DNA from 3 places in the Mesorhizobium sp. KR2-14 genome. Region 3 is predicted to be linked to each of the others. Evidence: predicted binding sites of a transcription regulator. Region 3 holds the regulator's gene; each other region holds the start of a gene.
What was found. Region 3 encodes HrcA, which represses chaperone genes, less so after heat shock. Its sites were predicted from a motif close to GTTAGCACTCNCNNNNNGNGAGTGCTAAC; they were not measured.

Region 1 (7,485 bases), on a different contig from region 3:
CATTTCTGGCCACGCTGGGCCGGCTCGGTCTCGTCACCGTGCTGCTGCGCACGTGGTTCGACATCAACATCTATGCGCTCGGCTTCAATATCCTGTCCTTCGCCGGCCTGACGCTGACCTATCTGTTCTTCCAGATCCCACTGATGGTCGTCATCATCACGCCGGCCATCGACGGGCTGAAGAAGGAATGGGGCGAAGCCGCCGCGACGCTTGGCGCGACCCAGTTCCAGTACTGGCGCATGGTGGCCATCCCCGTTCTCTGGCCGAGCTTCCTCGGCACCGTCATCCTGCTGTTCGCCAACGCCTTCGGAGCGATCGCCACCGCCTATGCGCTGACCGGTTCCCAGCTCAACATCGTGCCGATCCTGCTCTATGCGCAGATCCGCGGCGACGTGCTGCATAACCCGCATCTCGGCTATGCGCTGGCATTCGGGATGATCTTCGTCACCGGGCTTGCCAACATCTTCTACATCTGGTTCCGCGTCCGCAGCGAGAGGTGGCTCAAATGAAGGCCGGCCGTTTCTGGGCATGGCTCACCTTCGCTCTCGGGGCCGCCTATTTCTTCATTCCGCTGATCGCGACGCTGGAGTTTTCGCTGCGCATGCGCCGCGGCGAATATTCCTTCGACGCCTACCGGGTGGTGCTTGGCGACGTGCGTTTCCAGGAAACCTTCCTTTACTCGACGGTTATCGCCTGCCTGACGATCGTCATCGGCGTGCTCCTGGTGGTGCCGACCGCCTACTGGATCCGGCTGCGCATGCCGTGGATCAGGCCGGTTGTCGAGTTCATCACGCTTTTGCCGCTGATCATCCCGGCAATCGTCATCGTCTTCGGTTACATCCGCATGTATGGCTCGAACTCGCCCTTGCCGTTCCTGGCGACCACGCGGGGCACCGACTTCCTGCTGATGATCGGCTATGCCACGCTGGCGCTGCCCTACATGTACCGCGCGGTGGATACCGGCCTGCGCACCATCGATGTGCGCACGTTGACAGAAGCCGCGCAGGTGCACGGCGCCGGCTGGACCACGATCATCGCCCGCATCATCCTGCCCAACGTGCTGATCGCGGTGCTTTCAGGCGCCTTCCTTACCTTTGCCATCGTGATCGGCGAGTTCACCATGGCGAGCCTGCTCAACAGGCCGGCCTTCGGTCCCTACCTGCAGAATATCGGCGCCAACCGCGCCTATGAGCCGGCGGCGCTGGCGGTGATCGCCTTCGCCATCACCTGGGGCTGCATGTCGGTGATCCAGGTATTGTCCCGCTTCGCGCCGAAATCGGCCAACAACCCGAATTGAACGAAAGAAACGACGCGATGTCCGAAACATTTCTCAGCATCCAGGGGGTTCGCAAGTCGTTCGGCCAGACCACCGTGGTCAAGGACTTCAATCTCGACGTCTCGCGCGGCGAGTTCGTTTCCTTTCTCGGCCCCTCAGGCTGCGGCAAGACCACCATGCTGCGCACGGTGGCCGGCTTCGAGGAGCCGACCGCCGGCCGTATCATGATCGGCGGCAAGGACGTCACCAAGCTGAAGCCCAACCAGCGCAATATCGGCATGGTGTTCCAGGCTTACGCGCTGTTCCCCAACCTGACGGTGGCGCAGAACATCGCCTTCGGGCTCAAGGTGGCCGGTGCGCCCAAGGCAGAGATCGAGCAGCGGGTGGAGGAGATGCTCGGCATCATCAAGCTGCCCGACTACGGCAGCCGCTATCCCTACCAGCTCTCCGGCGGCCAGCAGCAGCGCGTGGCGCTCGCCCGCGCGCTGGCGCCCAAGCCGAAACTGCTGCTGCTTGACGAGCCTCTGTCGGCGCTCGACGCCAAGGTGCGCATCTCGCTGCGCGAGGAAATCCGCGCGATCCAGAAGAAGCTCGACATCACCACCATCTTCGTGACCCACGACCAGGAAGAGGCGCTGTCGATGTCCGACCGCATCGTGGTCATGCATGACGGCAAGGTGGAGCAGGTCGGCACGCCGTTCGAGATCTACAACCGGCCGGCCACGCGCTTCGTGGCCAATTTCGTCGGCACGCTCAACGTGCTCGACGGAACCGTCATCGACCCCGCCACGGCCACCGTCAGGATCAACGATCGCGATATCTCGCTCGACAAGGGTGCGATCAACGGCGCCAAGGCGGGCGACGTGCTGTCGCTGGCGCTTCGGCCCGAAGCGATCGTTCTGGGCAAGCAGGAAGGGCGCGACACCAGCCTGGGCGGGCACATCGCCGACGTCAGCTTCCTCGGGTCGGTCATCCGCGTGCGTGTGGGGCTGGGCAAAAATGCCGTGTCTCTCGACACGTTCAACAGCCCCGCCAGCCCGCCGCCGGTGGTAGGCGAAAGGGCCGAGATCAGCTTCTCGTCGAGCGACTTGCTGGTTCTTCACTAACCTGCTGGTTCTTTACTAAAGAGAGCAATCACGCCGGCCGGCCCAAAGGCACGGCCGGACATGATCGTAAGTGCGCATGCGGCGATTAGTGGCCGCCGCCACCACCGTGGCCGCCATTTCCGCCGGAATGGCCGCCGTGGCCACCGCCACCATAGCTGCCGCCACCGCCGCCACCATAGCCGCCACCGGCGTGGCCACCCATGCCATGGCTGCCATGGCCACCCATCCCGTGGTGGCCGCCCATGCCGTGGCTGCCGTGATGGCCGTGATTGTTTTGACCGTGGTTATGATGGCCATGATTGTGGCGGTTGCGTTCAACACGCCGGAAGTCAACGAAATTGTTGCGACGGAGACGATCAACTCCACCGCCGACCAGCGGCCCGTAGTAACCGGGTGCGGTTATCCCGTACACACTGGAGCCGGTTGTACATCCAGATACTAGGGCTAGTACGCCCAACGATATTGAAGCGAGCAAAAGACGCATCGTCGTAATCTCCGTTCAGAGTATTCCGTTTGCGCTAAGCCTCCGCCAACTTCGCCTAAAGATGTGCCTGGGGCTGCTGCTCGACCAGTAAATTTGAAGTCACTTTCCAGAGAGCCAGAGTTGTCTGGAAATTCCCTTCGGGCTTTGCATGGCCCGGAAGATCTCATCACCGCACGCACCGCAGAGACACGGCTGCCCCGGGTGAAAAGATGGCTCGTGGACTGCGGGGAAGGCCCCAGCCAGAAGGGCAGGGGCCGAATTCGAAACTATTCGTTGATCGTGTAGGAACCGAGTTCGCACAGGTCCTGCGTATCGGTCGTGGTGTCGAGCTCGGAATCTTCCGAGAACTCGAACTTCATGTCGTATGCGCAGACGGTGCGGCCGTCGGCGATTGTCACCGTGGCGCTTTCACCCGGGTTCAGTACCTCCTGGCCGAGGACATCTTCCTCCCAATCGTTCACGCCCGTGGGCGAGGTGTGGAACTGGGTCAAAACAGAGTTGGTGCCGTTGGTAAGCGTGAAAACAAGATCTTCCGCCTGCGCCGCGCACGCGGAAGCCAAGCAGGCCGCGAACGTTGCAGCAGAAATGGTATTCAATCTAAACTTCATGATGCTTTTTCCTGCTCGAAATTGAGCAAGGCTGTCTAACAAGGCAAGGCACGGTTTGAAAATAGGCGCGCATCCGCATCCGCCAGCTATTCTTCGCATAGGGGCGAGGCGATGCCTCTGCACTGCTCCGGCGCGAGTAGTTCAAGCCGCACCGCAGTTGTCTTGTTCAAACAGGAAGCTTCGGCCCAGGTGAGGCGGCCATTCCGATCAAGAAAGACGGCGCGAGGGTGGCCGCCACCCGTCGCGCCGGAAAAACGAATGGCCTATGGGTCACGATCCTGTGAAGCGGCCTACACGTTCTTCGCCGCCAGGAACATCAGCGCATAGGCCGCCTTGCGCCTGTCCCATCCGGCGGCTTCTGCTTTGTCGAGCAGTTGCAGAAGCACCGGCTCCAGCACCTGCTTGCATTCGGTCTCATATGCAAATTGGGTCGGCGGGTGGCGCGGCGGCGCGATCCCCGCGAAAGCTTCCGTATTCGTCATGAAACACCTGGAGTTGTGCCGCACCGGATGACGGTGCAGCTTTGCAATTCTCACGCAAGTAGCGCCCGCCCGGAGGCGGGCACCGGGTCATGCGTTAGAAGTCCATGCCGCCTCCGGCGGGCATCGCGGGCGCGGCCTCCTTCTTCGGCTTTTCGGCGATCATGGCCTCGGTGGTGACCAGCAGGCCGGCAACCGAGGCCGCATCCTGCAGCGCAGTGCGTACGACCTTCACCGGGTCGATCACGCCCTGCCCGTAGAGGTCGCCGAACTCGTCTGTCTGGGCGTTCCAGCCATAGCCGAACTCGTTCTTCTCGCGCAGCTTGCCGACAATGATGGAGCCTTCGGCCCCGGCATTCTCGGCGATCTGGCGCACCGGCGCCTCGATGGCGCGGCGCACGATATCGACACCGTGCTTCTGGTCGGGATTGTCGAGGTTTACGCCCTCAAGCGCGCTTGCGGCCCGCAGCAGTGCCACGCCACCGCCCGGCAGCACGCCTTCCTCCACCGCCGCGCGCGTGGCGTGCAGCGCGTCGTCCACACGGTCCTTCTTTTCCTTGACCTCGATCTCGGTCGCGCCGCCCACGCGGATCACGGCGACGCCGCCGGCGAGCTTGGCCAGGCGCTCCTGCAGCTTTTCGCGGTCGTAGTCGGAGGTGGTTTCCTCGATCTGGGCCTTGATCTGCGTGACACGGGCCTGGATTTCGCTCTTGGAGCCGGCGCCATCGATGATGGTGGTGTTTTCCTTCTCGATCACCACCTTCTTGGCGCGGCCGAGCATGTTGAGCGTGACGTTCTCAAGCTTGATGCCCAGATCCTCGCTGATCGCCGTGCCGCCGGTAAGGATGGCGATGTCCTCCAGCATGGCCTTGCGGCGGTCGCCGAAGCCGGGCGCCTTCACCGCCGCGACCTTCAGGCCGCCGCGCAGCTTGTTGACCACCAGCGTAGCCAGCGCCTCGCCCTCGACATCCTCGGCGATGATGAGCAGCGGCTTGCCCGACTGCACCACCGCTTCGAGCACCGGAAGCATGGCCTGCAGGTTGGAAAGCTTCTTCTCATGGATCAGCACATAGGGCTCATCCAGCTCGACGCGCATCTTGTCCTGGTTGGTGATGAAGTAGGGCGAGAGATAACCGCGGTCGAACTGCATGCCCTCGACCACCTCGAGTTCGGTGTCGGCGGTCTTGGCTTCCTCGACGGTGATCACGCCCTCATTGCCGACCTTTTGCATCGCTTCGGCCAGGAAGCGGCCGATCTCGGCATCGCCATTAGCCGAAATGGTGCCGACCTGGGCGATCTCGTCGTTGTTGGTCACCTTGCGGGCATTGGCCTTCAGCTCGGCCACCACGGCCTCGACCGCCTTGTCGATGCCGCGCTTCAGGTCCATCGGGTTCATGCCCGAGGCCACGGCCTTGGCGCCTTCCTTGACGATGGCCTGGGCGAGAACGGTCGCGGTCGTGGTGCCGTCACCGGCCAGGTCGCTGGTCTTGGAGGCGACTTCGCGCACCATCTGCGCGCCCATGTTCTCGAACTTGTCCTCGAGCTCGATTTCCTTGGCGACGCTCACGCCGTCCTTGGTGATACGCGGCGCGCCGAAAGACTTGTCGATGACGACGTTGCGGCCCTTGGGGCCAAGCGTCACCTTCACCGCATTGGCCAGGATGTCGACGCCGCGCAGCATCTTCTCGCGGGCTTCGGAATGGAACTTCACTTCCTTGGCAGCCATTGGATCACTCCTTCGATAGGCAGTTTCGTTGACTGGTGGCGCAAGAAGCCGTCAGGCGGCCTTCTTGGCTGTTGAGGCGGATTCGATCACGCCCATCACGTCGCTTTCCTTCATGATGAGAAGGTCCTCGCCATCGAGATTGATCTCGGTGCCGGACCATTTGCCGAAGAGGATCCGGTCGCCGGCCTTCACATCGAGCGGCAGGACCTGGCCGCTCTCTGCACGCGCGCCGGAACCGACGGCAATGACCTCGCCCTCCTGCGGCTTTTCCTTGGCTGTGTCGGGAATGATGATGCCGCCGGCAGTCTTCTCTTCGGCCTCGATGCGGCGGACCAGGATGCGGTCGTGCAATGGACGGAACTTCATGTCGTTCTCCTCAAGGACAAACAGTTTTGAAAGCTCCTCCGCTCCGATCCGTGAGGCGGCGGAGCGGGGCGCGCGACCCTCTCCGGCATCGCGCGATATCGAGCTAGTTCCGGGGTTTTGACGTTTCAAGAGGATGGCGCAAAAATTTTGGCACTCGCTGCCTTGGTGTGCTAGCGCCATGAAAATACGGGCCTATTGGGCTGACCGCGAAGCCGATACATCGGCGACGATGCTGGCTTCGCAACCCGCGCCGCGCAACAGCCCTGTGCCCCACGGTTGGGGAAGTTCCCGGCCTCCGGATCGGCCTTAAACTCCAGTTAACCTGTGGATATGTACGCTGCCGTTCGTCCGGTATCGTACACAGGCGACGCGGGGCAGATGAACAGCGCGAAAGCAGCAAGGGTACGCGAGGCAGCAAGAAACCTCCCGCGCACCGAACAATGCTGCACGGGCAGGTCGGCCAGGGGGGAGTTTGGCGGCCGCAAAGGGGGAATTCGCATGGCAGTCATCGTCGGATGCATCCTGGCGTCATTCAGAACCATGCGGGCTGATCCTGAAGCAGCGCAAAGCAATTCAATGCAAGAATTGGAAAACCATATTTGCCGAAATCTTCTGAAGAGCGTGCCGTTCCGCGAATCTTCCGGCGCATGTCGCAATTCGTCAACCACCTCGCGCCTAAGCGCTTCAGGGTCTCGGCCTCTGTGCTGAGCGGTCGGCTTCCAGACGGCGCCGGCAAGCAGGAAAGCAATTGAGTTTTGTCACGTCCACGGCAAGGAAATACCCAATGAGTTCCATCGCATTCGACACAGAACTTCCCCGCCGGGCCGGAAAGTCCGGGCGGCGGCGATGGAGCTTCTCGCTGGCCGATCTCAACATCGTCCGCAAGCTGGCGCTGGGTTTTTCGGCGATCTTCATCGTCAGCATCGTCGTGGCGCTGCTCGTGATGCGGTCGCTCGGCACGATTGAAACCGCCAGCAGTGAATATGAATCTGCAAACCGCCTGCTGACCGAACTCAGCAAGGCCGAGGCGCTTCATCTCGACAGGCTCAACCTCGCGCGTCTTTACGCGTTGTCGCCGAACAACGATGTGCGGACCCGCTACGGCGACGCCACCAAGCTGCTCGAGGAGCATGTCGCCAACGCCAAGGCCGAGGCGGAAGGCAACGAAAGCCTGCTGGCGGCGATAGGTAAATTCCATACAGCCACCCGGAAGTGGCGTCTCGACGTTGGCGATCCGATCGTGAAGCTGGCGGCCGATCCGAACATGCTGCAGCGCGCGCGTGACCTTGCGGCGTCGGAGCACACCATCGACACCGAGATGGCTGCGCGCTCCGCGGTTACGGATGTGCAGACCCAGATCTCGGACTGGCTGCAGGATGTGCGCCGGCTCAAGGACGAGGCCGTCATTTTCGCCGAGCGGCTCCAGCTTGGCGGTGCCGG
Region 2 (7,485 bases), 700 kb from region 3:
GGGTCTGAAGGCCAATGAGAACGGCAAGGCCGCCGAGGAGTTCGATCAGGCCGACGATCACGGCCGTGGCGGTCGGCACGGGCAGGCCGTAGCTGGCGAAATACTGTGCGGTTCCGGCGATGCCGGTCAGCTTGCCGAAGCCGGCGAGGATAAAGATGATCGACAGCAGAATGCGGCCGAGGAGTACGATGGCACTGTTGGGCATGTTTCTTCCCCTGAGACGATGTTCGATGACGCGGAGTAACGCGGAACTGGTTTCAAGACGAGATCGAAACTTCCGAACGCATTGTACACCGATTCACACCCAATCCGCACCCCGGCGTGCACAGCTGCCCGACGGAGCGCGGATTGGGTCGTCCCGAGGGATCAGGCGAGCGGTCAGCCCGGACGGGTCATGTCCTCCGGGCGCACCAGGCGGTCGAAGTCCGCTTCGCTGATATAGCCGCCACCCACCGCTTCCTCGCGCAGCGTCGTACCGTTCTTGTGCGCGGTCTTGGCGATCTTGGCCGCGTTGTCGTAGCCGATCGTCGGCGCAAGAGCCGTGACCAGCATCAGCGAACGCTCGAGCGCGGCCTTGATGTTGTCCTCGCGCGCCTCGATGCCGACCACGCAGTTGTCGGTGAAGGAAATCGCCGCATCGGCCAGCAGCTGGACCGACTGCAGGAAATTGTAGGCCATCAACGGGTTGTAGACGTTGAGCTCGAAATGGCCCTGGCTGCCGGCGAAGGTGATCGAGGCATGGTTGCCGAACACCTGCACGCAGACCTGCGTCAGCGCCTCGCACTGGGTCGGGTTGACCTTGCCGGGCATGATCGAAGAGCCGGGCTCGTTTTCCGGCAGCGACAGTTCGCCCAGCCCCGAGCGCGGGCCCGAGCCGAGGAAGCGGATGTCGTTGGCGATCTTGAACAGCGCCGCGGCGGCGGCGTTGATGGCGCCGTGGCTGAACACCATGGAATCATGGGCCGCCAGCGCCTCGAACTTGTTCGGCGCCGTCACAAAGTCGATGCCGGTGATGTCGGCGATGCGCTCGGCGACCTTCTCGGCGAAGCCGACCGGCGCGTTGAGGCCGGTGCCCACTGCGGTGCCGCCCTGCGCCAGTTCGCACAGGCCGGGCAGCGTCATCTCGATGCGCTTGATGGAAGACGCGACCTGCGCGGCATAGCCGGAGAATTCCTGGCCAAGCGTCAGCGGGGTGGCGTCCTGCGTATGGGTGCGGCCGATCTTGACGATGTGGTCGAAGGCTTTGGCCTTGGCGTCCAGCGACGCGTGCAGGTGCTTCAGCGCCGGCAGCAGGTCATGGATGATCCGCTCGGCGCAGGCGATGTGCATGGCCGTCGGGTAGGTGTCGTTCGACGACTGGCTCATATTGACGTGGTCGTTGGGGTGGACCGGCTTCTTCGAGCCCATGACACCGCCCAGCATCTCGATGGCGCGGTTCGAGATCACCTCGTTGGTATTCATGTTGGACTGGGTGCCGGAGCCGGTCTGCCAGACAACCAGCGGGAAGTGATCGTTGAGCTTGCCGTCGATGACTTCCTGCGCAGCCTTGACGACGGCGTCGCCGATGGCGGGGTCAAGCTTGCCGAGCGCCATGTTGGCTTCGGCGGCTGCCCGCTTGACGATGCCCAGCGCCCGCACGATCGACAGCGGCTGCTTCTCCCAGCCGATCTTGAAGTTGCCAAGCGAACGCTGCGCCTGCGCGCCCCAATAGCGGTCGGTCGCGACTTCGATGGGCCCGAAAGTATCGGTTTCAGTTCTGGTTGTTTGAGCGCTCATGAGGCCGCCTCCAGGAAATTTTTATAACGCTGGCAACGGCCTACCGCTTTGCACAATAGGCTTCAAGTGCAGAGTGGGAAGCACGCCGAACCTAATCGGTTCAAAGCAGGGAACGCGCCGTGGGCGCCAGCCGAAGCCGTTCCGAAGGCCGGGTGAAATGCCTTTTCAGCCGCGGAAGGAGGTCTTGTGTCCAGACGGGGTCGGCTTCGAGGGCGGCTTCGTGGCGGGCATGGGCCAGGGCGTCGGCAAAGCGCTGAAAGAAGACGAATACGTTCTCTTCGTCCCGCACCGGCAGGCGAGGGAAGGTGTTTTCAGCGTGTTCGGTCACGAAGGCAGCTATCGGCGGGCCGCCATGCTGGGCAAGAAGCGGTGCGGCCTCTTCCGCCATGAGTGCCACGAACTCTGCCTCGGTTTCCTGCGCGATGTGGAAGATCACGGCCGACAAGACCGCGAAGGAAGCAAGTTTGCCCAATTCGTCGCGCACGCTTCCGGCAAGATCGAATGCGGAGCCCGCCCATGCCGGCTTCAGCAGCAGCACGTCGCTGTAGTCGATCATGGTAGCGTTGGCGGCATCCTTGTGCGCCGCCCAAACCGGACCGCCGTAGAAAGCCTCCAGCGCCGCCTTGCGCGAGACCATGTCATCGAACCCGCGCAGCCAGACGAAGCAGTCCGGCCAGTCGAGGTCGCGGAACTGGCCGATCACATCCATCCCGGCCTCTTCCTGGCTTTCGATGAAATAGCCGTCGAAGATGCGGATAAGGTCCTCGCGGCGCCCGTTGTGGAGCGTGTATCGCCTTAGCTCGACCACGGGCGAGAACGACCTGGATCGCTCCGGGGGTCTCCGTATCACAAGTTTCTCGGTCATGACCCTCTCGGCAGCTTTCCTGTTTCATAACGGAACCGTTGCCCGGTTCTGTCAATCCGGTGTTGTCAGGAGCTTGCCCCGCCGGCATCAGCACCGAAGTGCGCCTCGCCAGCCTGGCCCGACCATAGCGTGTGAGGACTAGGCCACGAAAGGAAGAAAGGCGCGCCTTGAAGCCCGCCTTTCTCCCGCCGCTACCAGAACAAGACGCTCAATGCGTGCGCTTGACCTTTTCCTTGGCGTCGCCATAGCCCTTCTGGATCTTGCCGGCCACCTTGTCGACCTTGCCCTCAGCCTCGGTGCGCTTGTTGCCGGTGAGCTTCCCGGCGGCTTCCTCGACAGCGCCCTTGGCTTGCTTTGCGACGCCTTTGATCTGGTCCTTGTTCACCATGTCCGTATCTCCCGAGTTTTTTCGTTGGCGTCGGCTAACGGCCTTCAACGCAAAAAGTTGCGAGATTGCTTCGCGTGGGGCAGGGGTGAATCGGCGCTGCGCAAACAAAAAGGGCGCCGCAAGGGCGCCCTTTCCGTAAGCCTGATGCTTTATGGATTTCCTTAGAAATCCATGCCGCCCATGCCGCCCATGCCGCCGCCGGGCATGCCGGGCATGCCAGCGCCGGAGTCCTTCTTCGGGGCTTCGGCGATCATGGCCTCGGTGGTGACCAGCAGGCCAGCGACCGAAGCGGCGTCCTGCAGAGCGGTGCGGACAACCTTGACCGGATCGACGATGCCGAACGCGATCATGTCGCCATATTCGCCGGTCTGGGCGTTGTAGCCGAAGGTAGCCGACTTGTTCTCGAGGATCTTGCCAGCCACGATCGAGGCTTCGTCACCAGCGTTCGAGGCGATCTGGCGGGCCGGAGCCTGCAGAGCGCGACGCACGATGTTGATGCCAGCGGCCTGGTCGGCATTCTCGCCTTCCGCCTTGATGGCGAGCGAGGAGCGCAGCAGCGCAACGCCACCACCCGGAACGATGCCTTCCTCGACGGCCGCGCGGGTCGCGTTGAGGGCGTCGTCGACGCGGTCCTTACGCTCCTTGACCTCGACCTCGGTCGCACCGCCAACGCGGATCACGGCAACGCCGCCGGCCAGCTTGGCGAGGCGTTCCTGCAGCTTCTCCTTGTCGTAGTCCGAAGTGGTCTCTTCGATCTGCTGCTTGATCTGGGCGACGCGGCCCTGGATCTCGGCCTTCTGGCCGGCGCCGTCGACGATGGTGGTGTTCTCCTTGGAGATCGACACCTTCTTTGCACGGCCCAGCATGTTGAGCGTGACGTTCTCGAGCTTGATGCCGAGGTCTTCGGAGATGACCTGGCCACCGGTGAGGATGGCGATGTCTTCCAGCATGGCCTTGCGGCGGTCGCCGAAGCCCGGAGCCTTGACGGCGGCGATCTTCAGGCCGCCACGCAGCTTGTTGACGACCAGCGTGGCCAGAGCCTCGCCTTCGACGTCTTCCGAGATGATGAGCAGCGGCTTGGAGGTCTGCACGACAGCTTCCAGAACCGGCAGCATAGCCTGCAGGTTGGAGAGCTTCTTCTCGTGCAGCAGGATGTAGGCGTCTTCCAGATCGGCGACCATCTTTTCCGGATTGGTCACGAAGTAAGGCGACAGGTAGCCGCGGTCGAACTGCATGCCTTCGACGACCTCGAGCTCGGTCTCGGCGGTCTTGGCTTCCTCAACCGTGATGACGCCCTCGTTGCCGACCTTCTGCATGGCCTCGGCGATCATCTCGCCGATTTCCTTCTCGCCGTTGGCCGAGATGGTGCCGACCTGGGCGACTTCTTCCGAGGTCTTGATCTTCGTCGAGCTCTTGACGAGGTGAGCCACGACTTCCGAAACGGCCAGATCGATACCGCGCTTCAGATCCATCGGGTTCATGCCGGCGGCAACCGCCTTGTGGCCTTCCTGGACGATGGACTGGGCCAGAACGGTCGCGGTCGTGGTGCCGTCGCCGGCGATGTCGTTGGTCTTCGAAGCGACTTCGCGCACCATCTGGGCGCCCATGTTCTCGAACTTGTCCTCAAGCTCGATTTCCTTGGCGACCGACACGCCGTCCTTGGTGATGCGCGGGGCACCGAACGACTTGTCGATGACGACGTTACGGCCCTTCGGGCCAAGCGTCACCTTCACCGCGTCGGCAAGGATGTTGACGCCGCGCAGCATGCGCTCACGGGCATCGCGGGAAAACTTTACTTCTTTAGCAGCCATTTCTAAGCTCCTGGAGCGGGCCGTGTCCGGACCCGAAATTCAAAATTCTATGGGTGCGGTTGCTGAATTCAGCCGATGATGCCCATGATGTCGGATTCCTTCATGATCAGAAGGTCTTCGCCATTGAGCTTGACTTCGGTGCCCGACCACTTGCCGAACAGAACGCGGTCGCCGGCCTTGACTTCCAGCGGAACCACCTTGCCGGAGTCGTCGCGAGCACCCGAGCCGACGGCAACGATTTCGCCTTCCTGCGGCTTTTCCTTCGCGGTGTCCGGAATGATGATGCCGCCAGCAGTCTTCTCTTCAGACTCGACCCGGCGAACGACCACGCGGTCATGAAGCGGGCGGAAATTCGACTTTGCCATTTTGGTTATCCTTGGTGCGGATGTTGAACGATTCCTCCGTCCGGGCTTCCCGGACCAGCGTTAGCACTCGTTGGGATGGAGTGCTAACGCGAGGATCAAATAAGCCGGGGCCGTTTCGGAGTCAAGAAGCCGCAGGTCGGGCGAAGGCCAAACGCGGCGATTGCTAACACCTGTGAATTGCAGCATAAATATTCCCACTCAGATGTACGTGGGCCTTTATGACCGCATCGGTCGGTTGGCAGTTCATCCGGCCTGAGTTCGCGTCGTGCGGTCCTCGCGCGCGCCTCCTCGGGCTGGATTAAACGATGTCGCTGGACACCGAAACCGAATTGCCTGCCGCGCAGGCTGCGATCTCTCTCGCTGTGGAAAGTGGGTCGTCGCGACGTTGCCCTGAGCGCGCCGGCGTGCCCACCAACAAGATGAAGCGGTGGGGCAAGTACAAGTACTGGACCAAAAGGGACATCAACAAGCTGCGGCGGCTGGCGGCCGAGCAACTGCGGCCGTCCGAAATAGCGCGTCGTTTCAAGTTGCCGGTGCGTGCCGTCCGGTCGCGTGCTTTGAGGGAGCGCATCAGTCTGCTCCGTCCGGCTGAAGGCTGAGTTGCCAGGGCGGGACCTGTTCCACACTTGCAAACCAAGGATTCGAAAGGAGCGCCGGGCCAGCGCCTCGTGTGCTGCCGGAGCAACTGTTGCCTGCTGATGTGCGCTGCTGTTCGGCCTCTGGAAGGAGGGCGGCGGATCGAGGCGTTGCCCTTTGAGCCGGCGAGTCAAATCTTTGCGATCCGCGCAAGACGGCTGTTGAATGCTAAGCATGCTTATAATATATCGCGCTCATGGAATTCGAAGGTACGGAAAGGCTCGGCTTTCTCATTCATGACGCGGGGCGTTTGATGCGCAGGCGCTTTGAGAAGCTGGGTCGCGAATATGGACTTTCCTCGGCGCAATGGCGGCTGCTGGTGCGCGTGGTGAAGGATGAAGGGGTCGCGCAGGCTCGCCTGGCTGAATTGCTCGAAGTCGAGCCGATCAGTGTGTCGCGGCTGCTCGACCGAATGGAGGAAGGCGGCTGGATTGAGCGGCGGCAGGATGCTGCCGATCGGCGCGTGCGGATGATCTTTCCGAGCGAAAAAAGCCGCGAAGCATTTGGAGCGATCAGGGCAGTGGCCGGGGACGTGTTCGAGCAGGCACTGACCGGCCTTTCGCCCAGCGAGCGCCAGGGGGTTCTCCGTGGGCTTGCGAAGATCATTGAAAATCTTTCCGACGCCGAAGCGCCGGACCACAAGCAGACATTGTCAAAGGGTGCAACAGGATGAATGCCGTTTCGAAACTCAACGACCATGTCACCGAGGTCGAAGCGGAAAAGCTCTCGCCGAAGGTGACCGTTGCCCAACCTGATCAACAGGCTGCAAAGCCGGTGCGAAAGCGCCGCGCAGGCCGCATGTTCCTCATGCTCGCGCTGCCCTTGGCGCTGATCGTTGGCGGCGGCTATGTCTGGGTGACCGGCGGACGCTACCAGGAGACGGACAACGCCAACCTGCGCCAGGCCAAGGTTTCGATTGCCTCGCAGGAGGCTGGCCGCGTGATCGGCGTGAATGTGGCCGACAACCAGATGGTCAAGGCGGGGGACGTTCTCTTCGTCGTCGACCCGGAGCCGTATCGCATCGCTCTGGCGCAGGCGGACGCCGCGTTGGCAGCAGCAAAGCTGAATGTCGAGCAACTGCGGGCCGCCTACAGCCAGGCGGTGGCGCAGGAGCGCGTGACCGCCGGTGACGTGACCTATCTCCAGTCGCAGTTCAATCGCAGCATGGAGCTCGAAAGCCGCGGCTTCAGCTCGAAATCGAACCTGGATCAGGCGCGCCGCGACCTGGCCAAGGCGCAAGAGCAGCATGCCGCCGCGGTTCAGGGTATCGCCAGCGCGCGTGCCGCCCTCGGTGGCAATCCCGACATAGAAACCGACAAGCACCCGACCGTGCTCGCCGCGCAGGCGACGCGTGACAACGCGGCCTACGCGCTGGAGCAGACGACCGTGCGAGCCCCGGCCGACGGCATGATTGCCCAGGCTTCTTCGTTCAAGGTGGGCCAGTTCGTCGGCGTGGGCACGCCGCTGTTCAGCCTGGTCGAGACCGACGAACTGTGGGTGGATGCCAATTTCAAGGAGACCCAGCTCACCAATGTGAAGCCGGGGCAGAAGGCTGAAGTCACGCTCGACACCTATCCCAACCATCCGCTGAAGGCCACGGTCGAGGCGATTGGCGCAGGCACGGGCGCGGAGTTTTCGCTGCTT
Region 3 (7,485 bases):
GATTGACCCCGGCGGCGCGATAGCCGCGGAAGCGCTCGGCCTCGACGGAGGAGGGGTTGGCCTCCAGCGTTATTTCCACGCCCTGCGGCACGGTCCAGTTGGCGGCGACCGCGTCGAGTACGGCCGCCACCGTCTGCGGCTTCATCAGCGAGGGCGTGCCGCCGCCGAGGAATATGCTGGTCACCTCGCGCGGACCGGTGCGCTGGCGCATCGTCGCCAGTTCGGCCTCGAAGGCGCGGACAAAACGCTCCTGGTCCACCGGCTGGTGGCGGACATGGCTGTTGAAGTCGCAATAGGGGCACTTGGCCGCGCAGAACGGCCAGTGGATGTAGACGCCGAAGCCCGGTTCGCTGCTGGTCAATATCGCGTCCTTCAGGCCGAGCCGAGCATGGCGCGGGCAAATTTCTGGAAGGCGCGGGCGCGGTGCGAAAGCGCCTTGTCCTGGCCCGGCTTCCAGCCGTGCTTTTCCTCGGCCGTCATCTCGCCGAAGGTCTTGTCATGGCCTTCCGGCAAGAAGACGGGATCGTAGCCGAAACCCTTCTCGCCGCGCGGCGGCCAGACCAGTTGGCCTTCGGCCTCGCCACGGAAATATTCGGTGTGACCGTCCGGCCAGGCCACGCAGATGACGGCGACGAAGCGGCCGCTGCGCTGGTCGGACGAAACCGCGCCGGCCTCGTTCATCGCATCTTCCGTGCGCTGCATGGCCATGGCGAAGTCGCGGCTGCCGTCGGGCTTCTCGGCCCAGTTGGCGGTGTAGACGCCCGGCTGCCCGTCGAGCGCATCCACGCACAGGCCGGAATCGTCCGACAGCGCCGGCAGGCCGGTGGCGGTCGCGGCGGCCAGCGCCTTGATCGCGGCGTTCTCCTCAAATGTGGTGCCGGTCTCGTCGGGCTCGGGCAGACCGAACTCCTTGGCCGACTTCGCCTTGAAGCCGAACGGCGCCATCAGGTCGGCGAATTCGCGCAGCTTGCCGTCATTGTGGCTGGCGACGACGATTTCCCGGTCGGTCAGAATGCGCATTCAGATACCCCAGATACGTGGTTCGGCGATCTCCAGCGAATTGCCTGAAGGGTCGCGGAAATAGATGGAACGGCCCCCGTTTGGCCATTCGAAATCGGCTTCGATGGCGACGTTGCTGGCCTGCAGATGGGCCTTCCATCGCGCAATTTCATCGGCGGTGCCCGAAAAGCAGAGGTGGCCCTCACCCACCGTGCCATGCGGCGGCACCGGAAGTTTCGCGTCCGAGGCGGGCGGATGCTGCGTCGCCTCGGCGTTGAACAGCAGGAGCACGCCTTGCCCGCAGCGGAAGAAGACATGCCGGCCCGGCACCTTGGCAATGCGCTCCAGCCCCATCACCTCACCGTAAAACGTCTCCGCCGCGTCGAGGTCGGAGACGTAGAGGGCGCTTTCGAGGATGCCGGAGGGGCGCATTTTTGCCTCAGGCCACCGCCATCTGCTGCAGGCTCACCAGCCGCGAAATACCCTTCTTGGCCAGCGCCATGAGATTGGTGAACTCTTCTTCCGAGAAGGGCGCGCCTTCGGCAGTGCCCTGGATCTCGACGATGCCGCCCTTGCCCGTCATGACGAAATTGGCGTCGGTGCCGGCCGAGGAGTCTTCCAGGTAGTCGAGGTCGAGCACCGGCTGGCCCTCATGGATGCCGCAGGAGATCGCGGCGACATGGTCCTTTAGCACCTTGGCAACCGAGATCATCTGGCGCGCTTCCATCCAGCGCAGGCAGTCGTGCAGCGCCACCCAGCCGCCGGTGATGGCGGCCGTGCGCGTGCCGCCGTCGGCCTGGATGACGTCGCAGTCGACCGTGATCTGCATCTCGCCCAGCGCCTGCAGGTCCACCACGGCGCGCAAGGAGCGGCCGATCAGGCGCTGGATTTCCAGCGTGCGGCCGCCCTGCTTGCCGGCGGCGGCCTCGCGGCGCATGCGTTCGCCGGTGGAGCGCGGCAGCATGCCGTATTCGGCCGTCACCCAGCCCTTGCCGGTGTTGCGCATCCAGCCCGGCACCTTTTCCTCCAGGCTGGCGGTGCACAGCACATGCGTGTCGCCGAATTTGACGAGGCAGGAGCCTTCCGCGTGCTTGGAAACGTTGCGCTCGAACGAGATGGGGCGCATTTCGTCGGGTTGGCGTTTGGAAGGGCGCATGCGGTTCTTTCTTCTTGAGAGCTGTTTTCTGGCCGGCTTGTAGCCTCATGCCGGCCCTAGCGCAAAGGAAAAGCAGCGGCACCGCGGCACGGTTGTGTTCCGGCTGGGTGAATCTATATCTTGATTCCGGAGGTTTGATGAGACCATGACGAAGCCTGTTCTGGATCCAATGTTGCCGTCGCTCGACATGCGTTCGCGCGAGATCTTCCGTCGCATCGTGGAATCCTACCTGAAAGACGGCGAGCCGGTCGGCTCGCGCAATCTGGCGCGCATGCTGCCTTCCAGCCTGTCGCCCGCCACCGTGCGCAACGTCATGAGCGACCTGGAGCAGCTTGGGCTGATCTATGCGCCGCATATTTCCGCCGGCCGCCTGCCCACGCAGCAGGGCCTGCGCTTCTTCGTCGACGCCTTCATGGAGATAGGCGACCTCAGCGAAGAGGAGCGCCGCTCGATCGAGACCCAGCTCAAGGCAGCCGGCAGCGGCGCCACGCTGGAACAGATGCTCATCGACGCCAGCCAGATGCTCTCCGGCCTGTCGCGCGGCGCCGGTCTGGTGCTGGCGAGCAAGAACGAAGTGCCGCTGAAGCACATCGAATTCATCCAGCTCGATCCGCGCCGGGCGCTCGCCATCATGGTTTCGCAGAACGGCGATGTGGAAAACCGCGTCGTCGAGTTGCCCGCCGGCGTCACTGCCTCCCAGCTCATCGAGGCCTCGAACTACCTCAACGCGCATGTGCGCGGCCGCACGCTGGCAGAGGCCAGAAGCGAGATCGGCCGGCTCAAGGAGGAGACGCGCGCCGCGCTGGACGCGCTGTCCCAGGACCTGGTCGAAAAGGGGCTGGCGATATGGGCAGGCGCCGAAACCGGCTTGCCGGCGCGCCTCATCGTGCGTGGCCGCGCCAATCTCCTGGAAAACCTCACCGCCCAGGCCGACATCGAGCTGCTGAAGCATCTGTTCGAAGACCTCGAGACGCAGCAAAGCATGGAGCAGCTTCTCGATCTCGCAGAGGCTGGGTCGGGCGTGCGCATCTTCATCGGTTCGGAAAACAAGCTGTTTTCGCTTTCCGGCTCCTCGCTGGTGGTCGCGCCCTATCGCGACAAGGATGCTCGGGTGGTCGGCGCGCTCGGCGTCATCGGGCCCACCCGGTTGAACTACGCCCGTATCGTGCCGATGGTGGACTACACCGCCCAGCTCATCTCCCGCCTGCTGCGCTAAGGCGGTTCAGGGAAGGCCATCCGCTCCACAGCGGCGTTTGTCGCATCCCTGAAACGTTCGTGAGGCGACAAGAAGCGCCTGAAGGATTATTATCACTGCCGTGCGGGTCACGGTTCGTCGTGGCGAGAGTTCGCGCGCCGGGATGTACCAGTGGCCGCTCCAACAGTGGAGGAACGGCAATGGCAGGTTTCCACGTCATGGCAGGCGCCACCGAAGGCTATGAACGCATCACGGTGCGCAAGATCGGTTTTGCGGATGTGCTCGACGCGCTTCGGCAGGGCGCGCGGGATTTTTGGGAAAAGCCTTCCCACTATGTCTTTCTTTGCGTGATCTACCCGCTTGTTGGCGTTTTCCTGGCGTCATGGACCTCCGGTCGCAACGCGCTGCCGCTGTTGTTTCCGCTGGCATCGGGATTTGCCCTGCTAGGGCCGCTCGCCGCGATCGGCCTCTACGAGATCAGCCGTCGGCGCGAACTGGGCCTTGATGCATCCTGGGGCCATGCGTTCGATGTTAGGCATTCACCGGCGCTGCCATCCATCGTCGCGCTCGGCATCTGGCTTTTCGTGCTCTTCATCGTATGGCTGCTCAGCGCCAAGGCGCTCTATGTTTCGCTGTTCGGGCCCGAAGCGCCGGCCTCGATGCGCGTTTTCTTCAACGAGGTCTTCCGGACTTATGCCGGCCATCAGCTGATCCTGTGGGGAAATCTCATCGGCTTCTGCTTCGCCGTGGTGGCGCTCGCCACGACCGTGATTGCCTTCCCGCTGCTGCTCGATCGCGACGTCGGCGTGGTTTCGGCGGTGGAGACATGCGTGCGCACGATCCTGGTCAATCCGCTCCAGATCCTGTTCTGGGGGCTGATCGTGGCCGTCTGCCTGATCATCGGCTCGCTGCCGTTGTTTGCGGGCCTTGCGGTGGTGATGCCGATCCTCGGCCATGCCACCTGGCATCTCTACCGCAAGGTGATCAGTCCGCGCTCCCGCACGGTGGTATCCTCAGAGAGCTATTCGTCCGTGAGCTGAAGCCTTTGGAGACGCCGATGGCACTGGAAGAACTCAAGGCGCAGATCGGCTATCTCGTTGGCCAGATGGTCGACCGGCCCGAAGACGCACACGAAATCTACGAGCGCATCCGCGAGAAGCTCAACGAACTGCGCGCCATGGGCATGCCGCTGCCGGCCGACCTGGTCGAACTGGAGAAGCAGCTCGACGCCAATTTCGGCACTGCCAACGGCTGAGAGGATCCGGCGGCGGGATACGCGCTGCCGCCGGCAAATGGCGTTGCCGCGCTGGCCCATTTCCAAGGGTGCGGCCGTGTGCGATACGCTGTCCCATGACTCTTGCCGGATTCCTTGCCTATAGCGGCGCGCTCGCCGTTGCCGCCGCCATTCCCGGGCCCGGCGTTACTGCGCTGGTGGCGCGCGCACTCGGTTCCGGTTTCCGCTCGTCGCTCGCCATGTCGCTGGGGCTGATCTGCGGCGACCTTACCTATCTCACTGCGGTGGTACTTGGGCTGGCGCTGGTGGCGCAGACCTTCGGCACCGTGTTCCTGGTCATCAAGTGGCTGGGCGTGGCCTATCTTGCCTATCTTGCCTGGACTTTCTGGCGCAGCGGCATCACGCCCGAGAACGTCGAGGCGCGCAAGGGCAGGGGCGGCATGTTCAGCGCCTTCCTTTCCGGGCTCACCGTCACGCTGGGCAATCCCAAGACGATGATCTTCTATCTCGCGCTGACGCCGACGCTGGTCGACCTGCGCACCATCACGCCCTTCGACTATGGCGTGTTGGCAGTGATCACAATTCTCGTGCTTCTGGTCGTTCTGGTGCCCTATCTGGCGCTGGCGGCCAAGGCGCGCTGGCTGCTCCGAACGCCGCGTGCGCTCAAGGCGCTGAATCGCACCGCCGCGGCCTTTATGGCCGGCGCGGCTGCAGCCATCGCGGCCCGCTGAGAGCAGTCTTTCCGGAACTGCGTTCTCTTTTCTCTCAGTCGTTTGGAATTTCATTCTATGCGGCAGGGCTTTTCTGCATGCCCGCCACTCGGTTTTTGCCGGCTGCCGCCCTATCCTTTGGCAAAGAGAATTTTCAGGCAATCCATAGTGGAGCAGTACCCATGAACAAGCCCGCCCTCAACACGCGCGCGCCCGGGCGCGGCCGCATCTACGGCTCGATTACCGAGACGATCGGCGACACGCCGCTGGTGCGCCTCGACAAGTTCGCCAAGGAGAAGGGCGTGGTGGCCAATCTCCTCGCCAAGCTGGAGTTCTTCAATCCGATCGCCAGCGTCAAGGACCGCATCGGCGTGGCCATGATCGAGGCGCTGGAAGCGGCAGGCAAGATCACCCCCGGCAAGACCACGCTGATCGAGCCGACCTCGGGCAACACCGGCATCGCGCTGGCCTTCACGGCCGCGGCCAAGGGCTATCGCCTGATCCTGACCATGCCGGAAACCATGTCGCTCGAGCGCCGCAAGATGCTGGCGCTGCTGGGCGCCGAACTGGTGCTCACCGAGGGCGCCAAGGGCATGAAGGGTGCGATTGCCAAGGCCGACGAGCTGGCCGCCACCATTCCCGGCGCCATCATCCCGCAGCAGTTCGAAAACCCGGCCAACCCGGAAATCCATCGCCAGACGACGGCCGAGGAAATCTGGAACGACACCCAGGGCGAGGTCGACATACTGGTTTCCGGCATCGGCACCGGCGGCACCATCACCGGTGTCGGCCAGGTGCTGAAGCAGCGCAAGCCCGACGTGAAGGTGGTGGCGGTGGAGCCGGATGCCTCGCCGGTGCTTTCCGGCGGCCAGCCGGGCCCGCACAAGATCCAGGGCATCGGCGCCGGCTTCGCGCCGAAGGTTCTCGACACGTCGATCTATGACGAGATCGTGCGCGTGACCAACGAAGACGCCCTGGCCGATGCACGGTTGGTGGCCCGGCTGGAGGGCGTGCCGGTCGGCATCTCATCGGGCGCGGCGCTGCATGCGGCGGCCATCATCGGCGCGCGGCCGGAAAATGCCGGCAAGAACCTCGTCGTGGTCATCCCCTCCTTCGCCGAGCGCTATCTGTCCACGGCCCTGTTCGAAGGGCTGGGCGGCTAGGAGCCCGGGTCACCGCACCGCTGGACCGCTGAAAAAACCGGTGTGGCGCGGTGGCCGCCCGGTTGAGCGGCGGCTCGATAGCGATCAAATCTCCCCGACCGGCGATCGGCCGGTGGGGAGGAACTTCATGTACAGACTCTATACGCGCCCCGGCAGCGGCGGCTTCGTGGCCGAGGCTGCATTCGCGCTGGCCAATGTGCCCTACGAACGGATCAACGTGGCCAAGTCGGAGGCTGGCGATCCGCAGTTCCTGAAAGTCAGCCCGCTCGGCCAGGTGCCGGCGCTGGCGCTGCCCGAAGGCGGCACGATGACCGAAACCGCAGCCATCTGCATCCTGCTGGGCGAGCGTCATCCGGAAGCGGGCCTCGCGCCCGGCCTAGGCGAGGAGGCGCGCGCCGATTTCCTGCGCTGGATGGCCTTCATGTCCTCCGCGCTCTACCCCGCGATCCTGCGGCTCTATTACGCGCCGCGCTATACGGCCGATCCCGACGGCAAGGCCGCCGTAGAGGCAGCAGCCCAGGCGGAGATCGATCGCGGCCTTGCCATCATCGACCGGTCGCTCGAGGGCCGCGGCTGGCTGGCGGGCGACAGCCTCTCGCTGGCGGATGTCTATCTGCTGATGCTCTATTCCTGGCACCCGCAGCCCGAGAAGGCGCGCGCCGCGCTGCCCAATATCGAGCGGCTGTGCGCCGGGCTGCGGCAGCACCCCGTTCTCGGCGCGCTCAACGCCGATCACGCCATGTGGTGAGATGAAGCGGGGCAGCGGCCACGGCCGCTGCCGAACGGCCATGTCTGGTGGCGTTCGTCGTCGCCGAAAGATTGTTTAGCTGGGATGGGGGCGTTTCGGCAGGCTGCAGCACTGCTGTGGATTGCGCGGGGCTTGGCCGCGCGCGAAAATGGCGGTTAAGCGCCGCAGCGGGCACGGGCGAAGATGCTCCCGTGGCGATCAGAATTCAGGGCGAAGCCGTTCACTGAAAGAAGGCCGTACATTGGGCTTGGCGTTGCGGCGGCGCTCGCAGGCCGGGCCG

Region 1: the regulator HrcA is predicted to act here: its motif matches at 6,192-6,220, upstream of groES (co-chaperone GroES).
Region 2: the regulator HrcA is predicted to act here: its motif matches at 5,265-5,293, upstream of groES (co-chaperone GroES).

Annotation. Positions count from the first base shown of each region.
Region 1 covers NZ_JBDZDR010000009.1:538-8,022, reverse strand. The annotation lists gene ABLE86_RS19400 (ABC transporter permease subunit) at 1-509, shown strand, start outside; gene ABLE86_RS19395 (ABC transporter permease) at 506-1,297, shown strand; gene ABLE86_RS19390 (ABC transporter ATP-binding protein) at 1,315-2,382, shown strand; gene ABLE86_RS19385 (hypothetical protein) at 2,459-2,824, shown strand; gene ABLE86_RS19380 (hypothetical protein) at 3,133-3,474, opposite strand; gene ABLE86_RS19375 (hypothetical protein) at 3,765-3,956, opposite strand; gene groL (chaperonin GroEL) at 4,051-5,679, opposite strand; gene groES (co-chaperone GroES) at 5,731-6,045, opposite strand; partial or broken gene ABLE86_RS19360 (HAMP domain-containing protein) at 6,830-7,485, shown strand, end outside.
Region 2 covers NZ_JBDZDR010000002.1:795,671-803,155, forward strand. The annotation lists gene ABLE86_RS08345 (DoxX family protein) at 1-205, opposite strand, end outside; gene fumC (class II fumarate hydratase) at 379-1,776, opposite strand; gene ABLE86_RS08355 (NIPSNAP family protein) at 1,877-2,641, opposite strand; gene ABLE86_RS08360 (CsbD family protein) at 2,850-3,029, opposite strand; gene groL (chaperonin GroEL) at 3,191-4,840, opposite strand; gene groES (co-chaperone GroES) at 4,909-5,205, opposite strand; gene ABLE86_RS08375 (hypothetical protein) at 5,511-5,804, shown strand; gene ABLE86_RS08380 (MarR family winged helix-turn-helix transcriptional regulator) at 6,038-6,514, shown strand; gene ABLE86_RS08385 (HlyD family secretion protein) at 6,511-7,485, shown strand, end outside.
Region 3 covers NZ_JBDZDR010000002.1:94,949-102,433, forward strand. The annotation lists gene hemW (radical SAM family heme chaperone HemW) at 1-361, opposite strand, end outside; gene rdgB (RdgB/HAM1 family non-canonical purine NTP pyrophosphatase) at 373-1,020, opposite strand; gene ABLE86_RS04970 (VOC family protein) at 1,021-1,431, opposite strand; gene rph (ribonuclease PH) at 1,439-2,155, opposite strand; gene hrcA (heat-inducible transcriptional repressor HrcA) at 2,301-3,371, shown strand; gene ABLE86_RS04985 (DUF2189 domain-containing protein) at 3,551-4,390, shown strand; gene ABLE86_RS04990 (hypothetical protein) at 4,408-4,605, shown strand; gene ABLE86_RS04995 (LysE family translocator) at 4,701-5,315, shown strand; gene cysK (cysteine synthase A) at 5,477-6,457, shown strand; gene ABLE86_RS05005 (glutathione S-transferase family protein) at 6,585-7,205, shown strand; gene ABLE86_RS05010 (hypothetical protein) at 7,404-7,485, opposite strand, start outside.